Linked DNA regions of Cellvibrio sp. PSBB006. The protein of the gene in region 1 binds, or shares a complex with, the protein of each later gene. Links are inferred from orthologs where the notes say so. Each region holds a gene or a part of one and is shown on either strand. Other genes may lie near its edges.

Region 1 (3,186 bases):
AACCTGCTTCGCAGGGTACCGGTGTCATTGCCGGTGGTGCGATGCGTGCAGTTTTAGAAATTGCGGGCGTTCAGAACGTATTGGCGAAATGCTATGGCTCAACCAATCCGGTGAACGTTGTTCGTGCAACCTTTGACGCGTTAAAGACGATGGCTTCTCCCGATGCTGTTGCAGCAAAACGCGGTAAAAGTGTTGAAGAGATTCTGAACTAGTCGATAGTTATCGATTACTTGATAGCGGAATATCATCATGGCTAAGAAAATGATTAAGGTTACTCAGATAAAGAGCACGGCTCACCGTCTGAAGAACCATCAGGCTTGCGTAAAAGGCTTGGGCCTGCGCCGTATCGGCCATACTGTTGAAGTTGAAGATACTCCTTCAGTGCGTGGCATGATTAATTTGGTAAATTATCTGGTTAAGGTAGAGGGAGAGTAAGATGCGTCTTAATACGCTAAGCCCCGCCCCCGGCAGAATTCGCGAGAAAAAGCGTGTTGGTCGTGGTATCGGTAGTGGCCTGGGTAAAACCGCAGGTCGCGGCCATAAAGGTTTGAAATCTCGTTCAGGTGGCTCCGTCAAACCAGGTTTTGAAGGCGGTCAAATGCCGCTGCAGAAGCGTTTGCCGAAGTACGGTTTCACATCTCGTATCAGTCTTGTTACTGCTCAGGTTCGTTTATCTGAGCTGAATCTGGTTGACGGTGATGTAGTTGATTTGGAAACTCTGAAGCAAGCTGATGTTCTTAATGCGAATATCAAGCGCGCCAAAATTTTTGCTTCTGGCGAGTTGAAAAAAGCAGTTACAGTGAAAGGCTTATCTGTGACTAAAGGTGCTAAAGCGGCTATCGAAGCTGCTGGCGGAAAAATCGAAGAATAAAAGAGGCGCGAATGGCAACTCCCGGTAATCTGCCGCTAGCAAATCAAAAAGGTTTAGGCGAGCTTTGGGCTCGCCTTCGCTTTCTGTTTTTGGCTATTGTGGTTTATCGCATTGGTACTCATATTCCTGTTCCGGGTCTTGACCCAGAGCGTATAGCCAACTTATTTAATCAAAGTCAGGGCACGATCCTGGGTTTGTTTAATATGTTTTCTGGTGGAGCGTTGGAGCGAATGAGTATCCTGGCTCTAGGGATTATGCCCTATATTTCGGCCTCGATTATCATGCAGTTGTTGACTGCTGTTACCCCTTCTTTAGAGCAGTTGAAGAAGGAAGGTGATGCAGGACGTCGTAAGATAAATCAATATACCCGTTACTTTACGGTTGTTCTTGCCACCGTTCAGGCGTTGGCCATGGCTGTAAGCTTTTCTTCTTACGCTTATGGCGGAGAGCCGAGCTTCTCCTTCTATTTCATCGCTATCGTGTCCTTGGTTACAGGTGCGGTATTTATGATGTGGTTGGGTGAGCAGGTGACTGAGCGTGGCATTGGTAACGGTATATCCATGCTTATCTTTGCCGGTATCGTTGCTGGGTTGCCTAGCGCAATTGGTCAGGCGTTTGAGAGCGCGCGCCAAGGTGACTTGCACATTCTGTTACTTCTGGTTATTGCTGTTATTGCGCTTGCTGTTATCTGGTTGGTGGTTCGTATTGAGAGAGGCCAGCGCCGTATCACGGTAAACTACGCCAAGCGGCAGCAAGGTCGTCAGGGCTATGCTGCACAAAGCAGTCATCTGCCGTTGAAGATAAATATGGCAGGCGTTATTCCTGCGATTTTTGCAAGTAGTATTTTATTATTTCCAGCTTCAATCGCGCAGTGGTTCGGCCAGGGCGGTGAAGGTGCTGTGAATGAGTTTTTACAAGAGTTCGCTTTGGCTATTGGTCCCGGCCAACCGCTCAATATCATTCTGTTTGCCGGGTTGATTACTTTTTTCTGCTTCTTCTATACCGCTTTGATGTTCAATCCGAAAGAAGTAGCGGATAATTTGAAGAAATCAGGTGCTTATATACCAGGGATTCGTCCTGGTGAGCACTCAGCCAAATATATTGATAGTGTGCTAACACGTTTGACTGTGGTGGGTGCTATCTATATGTCCGCGGTGTGTCTGTTGCCCCAGTTCCTGGTAGTGGCTACGAATGTGCCATTTTACCTGGGCGGGACTTCTCTACTGATCGTTGTGGTCGTGGTGATGGATTTTATGTCGCAAGTCCAGGCACACCTGATGTCTCATCAGTATGAATCGCTGATGAAGAAGTCAAACTTAAAAGGTTTCGGCGGCAGTAACGTCCGCTGATCCTGGATATTAGGGTGAATCATGAAAGTTCGTGCTTCTGTTAAAAAGATTTGTCGTAATTGCAAAATGGTGCGTCGTAACGGTGTTCTGCGGGTAATCTGCAATGTTGAGCCGCGTCATAAGCAGCGTCAAGGTTAAATAGCTTTCGAACAAGCTGAGTTCCGTAAGCGTGAGCAGGTGGAGTTACTGTAGCCACCTGCTCGTTGTTTTAGAGTTCAGGCTGTTCGTCAAAGAGCTATTATGGGGGCGTTGACTGTCGCTTGATGAAAAATTCATCAGGCTATTGATTTCAAGTGACTTTATCGCTATCCTTTCGCGCCTTTTTAGAGTGCTGGATGGCGTTGTTACTGTCAACGCTACACAATTTACGTGTTACTGGAGTAATTTGAATGGCCCGTATTGCTGGTGTAAACATACCAGATAATAAGCACGCGGTTATCTCTTTGACCTATGTCTACGGGATTGGCCGTACCACAGCGAAGCAGATTTGCGCTGCCACTGGTATCGCAGAAGATGTAAAAATCTCTACGCTCTCAGAAGAGCAGATGGATGCAATTCGTAATGAGGTAGCCAAGCGCACCGTTGAGGGTGACTTGCGCCGTGTTATATCTATGAACATCAAACGCCTCATGGACTTGGGATGCTACCGTGGCTTACGTCATCGTCGCAGCCTGCCGCTTCGTGGTCAGCGTACTAAAACCAACGCTCGTACCCGCAAAGGTCCGCGTAAGCCAATCAAGAAATAATTGAATTGCTTACGTTTGTCATTCAAGTACGGTAACAACAGGTTAGGAAGAGATTGCTATGGCGAAGCCAGGTAATAAAACCGCAACGAAAAAGAAAGTTAAAAAGACGGTGGTAGATGGGGTAGCTCATATCCACGCTTCTTTTAACAATACTATTGTGACTATCACAGACCGTCAGGGTAACACCCTGTCATGGGCTACCTCCGGTGGCTCAGGTTTC
Region 2 (3,545 bases), 190 kb from region 1 along the record:
AAACACCTGCAACAGCACTGCCTTCTGCCAGCTCGAACAACACGACATCACGACGGTTTTGACGCTTGATACCCGCACAAACAGCGGTGAGTTTTACACCCGCTACCGGGTGCATGGAAGGGAATGGATATTCACCAACGGCCATGATTCATAATTCCTGTGCTATTTGCGACGATACTTTTAAACCACAGACACCGGTTAAACGACAGGCACCGGTTGCTCAACCTTTAATGCCTTACTCCAATTGTCCATGACACTGTTTATATTTTTTCCCCGAACCACAAGGACATGGATCGTTGCGACCAACTTTTCGCCCCTGGCGTACAAACGGCTCAGGTTGTTGATGATCGCGCTCGGGCAACTGCTCTTCGCCCATAGCGGAGACTTGTTCATGTTGCAGCAACATTTTTTGCCGTTCTAATGCTTCACGACGTTGCTTTTCCATCGCTTCCATTTGTTCGCGTGTAATCGGCTCAACACGTGCTAGCAGGTGGATTGTTTCGCGCTTTACGGTTTCCAATAATTGCTGGAAGAGCTCAAACGCTTCACGTTTGTATTCCTGCTTCGGATTTTTTTGCGCATAGGAACGCAGATTAATGCCTTGACGCAGGTGGTCCATGTTGGCCAGATGCTCTTTCCAAGCGTTGTCCAACACTTGCAACATAACCTGTTTTTCAATCTCAACCATGATGTTGCCGATGCGTTCGCATTTTGCATCGTAGCCCGCCTGGATTTCAGCGAGAATTTTTTCACGCAGCTTTTCTTCGTGCAGACGATTGTCTTCATCAAGCCATTTGGCAATGGGTAATTGCAAACCAAAATCTGTTTCAATTTGCTTTTCCAGACCGGGAACATTCCACTGATCTTCAATGCTCATCGGAGGAATAAAATGGCTGATCATGTCATCGACCACGTCTCCGCGAACAGTATTAACAGTGTCACGAATAGTGTCGGCGTCCAGCAGCTGATTGCGTTGGTGATAAATAATTTGCCGCTGTTCATTAGCGACGTCATCAAATTCGAGCAATTGCTTACGAATATCAAAGTTGCGACCTTCAACTTTACGCTGGGCTTTTTCAATGGCGTTGTTCACCATGCGGTGTTCAATGGCCTCGCCCTTGTTCATGCCTAATGCCTGCATAAATCCACGCACGCGATCCGACGCAAAGATGCGCATCAAATTATCTTCAAGCGATAAATAAAAGCGCGTTAAGCCCGGATCACCCTGACGACCGGCGCGGCCGCGCAACTGGTTATCAATACGGCGGGATTCATGGCGCTCTGTACCGATAATATGCAACCCGCCTGCCGCAATAACTGTTTCGTGACGTTTTTGCCACTCGGCTTTAATAGCGGCAACTTGCGCTTCTGTCGAATTTTCCAACGCGGCCACTTCCGCTTCCCATTTACCACCCAACACGATATCCGTACCACGGCCCGCCATGTTGGTCGCAATCGTGACCGCGCCTGGGCGACCCGCCTGGGCAATAATCTCCGCTTCCTGTGCGTGAAATTTGGCGTTAAGTACCTGGTGTTTAATGCCCGCTTTATTCAAGCGACGTGACATTTCTTCCGAGGTTTCGATTGATGCAGTACCCACCAGAATCGGAGCATTTTTTTCCTGATAGGTTTTGATGTCCTCAACGATTGCATCGTATTTTTCTTCTACCGACAGAAAAACCAAATCGTTCAGGTCGACACGCTGTACTGTCTTATTGGTGGGAATTACCACGACATCAAGACGATAGATTTCGCGGAATTCATACGCCTCGGTGTCTGCCGTACCGGTCATGCCCGCGAGAATCGGATATAGGCGGAAATAATTCTGGAAGGTAGTCGACGCAAGTGTTTGACTCTCGCTTTGAATCGGTACGCCTTCTTTGGCCTCCAATGCCTGATGCAGACCTTCCGATAGACGACGCCCCTGCATGGTTCGGCCGGTGTGCTCATCAATCAAGACAACCTGATTCTCCTGAACGATGTACTCTACATCGCGATGGAATAATGCATGGGCGCGCAAGGCTGAATTAACGTGATGCAATAACGCCAAATTATTGGCCGCGTAGAGATTTTGGTCCGGCTGCAGTAATTTTGCTTCAATCAATAAATCTTCTACATGTTGATGCCCGCTTTCAGAGAGTTCCACCTGACGGGTTTTCTCATCAACAGAGTAGTCGCCTTCCCCGTCTTCTTCCTGTTGCGGTTTCAACCTGCCGACCAACTGGTTCATGCGCTTGTAGAGTTCAGAACTGTTTTCAGCAGCACCGGAAATCACCAAAGGTGTGCGCGCTTCGTCAATCAAAATCGAGTCGACTTCGTCCACGATGGCAAAATATAACGGACGCTGTACTTTATCGGCTTTACTCAGCGCCATGTTATCGCGGAGATAGTCAAAACCGTATTCGTTATTGGTGCCGTAAGTAATGTCCGCCGCGTAGGCTTCGCGCTTTAAAGCAGAAGGCTGCATGGATTGGATAACGCCAACCTTCATGCCCAGAAATTCATAAACCGGGGCCATCCACGCTGCGTCGCGACTGGCCAGATAATCATTCACTGTAATCACGTGCACGCCCTTACCAGTCAGGGCGTGCAGGTAGCTCGGCAGGGTTGCCACCAGGGTTTTACCCTCACCGGTACGCATTTCAGCGATACACCCTTCGTGCAGCGCCATACCACCGATAAGCTGTACATCAAAATGGCGCATCGACAAAACCCGGCGGCTTGCTTCACGCACCGTGGCAAAAGCTTCAGGTAAGAGCTGATCAACGGTCTCGCCTTGCTGGTAACGCTGACGATATTCGTCAGTTTTTGCCCGTAATTGTTCGTCAGTCAGCTTTTCCATGTCGGGCTCAAGCGCGTTAATTCGCGTCACAATCTTGCTCATGCGCTTGAGTTCACGATCATTTTTTGAACCGAATAAAGCTTTAGCTATAAAACCAATCATTTGATATACCGTAACTTATAAGAATGCAGATCTGAAATAAAATGAACCTGACAGCAAGGCTGGCAAGTAAACAGAAAGGTGCTTGTTAAAGCAAGCGGGGAGAGGAGAATTATCGGCTGGCGCGATGAATATAGGTTGCAGGATCGACAGGGCGACCGTGCTTGTAAACTTCAAAATGAACGTGGGGACCAGTAGAGCGACCGGTAGAGCCTACTAAAGCGATGATTTGACCTTTTTTAACTACATCACCCACTTTTACCAGATTACTTTTGTTGTGGGCATAGCGTGTGGCATAGCCGTTACCATGGTTGATTTCCACCATGTTGCCATATTCAGGGTGACGACCAGCAACAGTGACAACCCCGGCAGCAACCGAGATGACATCAGTGCCTTCACGGGCCGCGAAATCAACACCAGCATGGAAAGCAACATTGCCGGTAAACGGATCGGTTCTGCGCCCAAAACGGGAAGCCATCCAACCTTTTTGCACGGGTCGACCGGCAATAAAGATGTCATCCTGGATTTTGCGCTTGGCCAATAAAGCATCAAGCGTTTCCAGCTGTTGTTCGCGGTTTTCGATTTGATTAGAGAGCTGATCGAT

The links.
Region 2: the proteins of secY (region 1) and secA are in contact, whole or in part, in a crystal structure (PDB 3DIN), measured with the Thermotoga maritima proteins. The link is inferred for Cellvibrio sp. PSBB006 from one-to-one orthologs. Residues at the interface, in WP_004081795.1 of Thermotoga maritima: Glu108, Gly109, Glu110, Glu111, Ala236, Glu237, Arg238, Arg239, Ile240, Thr241, Ile242, Gln243, Tyr244, Ala245, Arg246, Arg247, Val248, Thr249, Gly250, Arg251, Arg252, Val253, Tyr254, Gly256, Ala257, Ser258, Thr259, Tyr260, Leu261, Pro262; in WP_004082002.1 of Thermotoga maritima: Glu261, Ala262, Arg263, Lys300, Ala301, Arg302, Thr303, Ile304, Ile305, Leu323, Tyr324, Asp325, Pro326, Val329, Ser330, Tyr333, Ile336, Lys340, Phe345, Val349, Glu363, Phe364, Tyr374, Ser375, Gly376, Gly377, Glu393, Ile395, Thr482, Ser483.

Annotation. Positions count from the first base shown.
Region 1 is NZ_CP021382.1:2,185,511-2,188,696, reverse strand. What follows is about bases 187-3,051. They hold secY (preprotein translocase subunit SecY), read left to right. Parts: upstream 187-882; coding sequence 883-2,220; downstream 2,221-3,051. Other genes in these bases: rpsK (30S ribosomal protein S11), read left to right, coding at 3,025-3,051; rpsM (30S ribosomal protein S13), read left to right, coding at 2,610-2,966; rpmJ (50S ribosomal protein L36), read left to right, coding at 2,242-2,358; rplO (50S ribosomal protein L15), read left to right, coding at 437-871; rpmD (50S ribosomal protein L30), read left to right, coding at 250-435. Also shown: more of rpsE, read left to right, coding at 1-186; more of rpsK, read left to right, coding at 3,052-3,186. UniProt on the Escherichia coli protein: The central subunit of the protein translocation channel SecYEG. Consists of two halves formed by TMs 1-5 and 6-10.
Region 2 is NZ_CP021382.1:1,991,185-1,994,729, forward strand. The notes cover bases 36-3,259. They hold secA (preprotein translocase subunit SecA), read right to left. Parts: upstream 2,945-3,259; coding sequence 236-2,944; downstream 36-235. Other genes in these bases: argJ (bifunctional glutamate N-acetyltransferase/amino-acid acetyltransferase ArgJ), read right to left, coding at 36-145; CBR65_RS08235 (M23 family metallopeptidase), read right to left, coding at 3,054-3,259. Outside these bases: more of argJ, read right to left, coding at 1-35; more of CBR65_RS08235, read right to left, coding at 3,260-3,545. UniProt on the Escherichia coli protein: Required for protein export, interacts with the SecYEG preprotein conducting channel.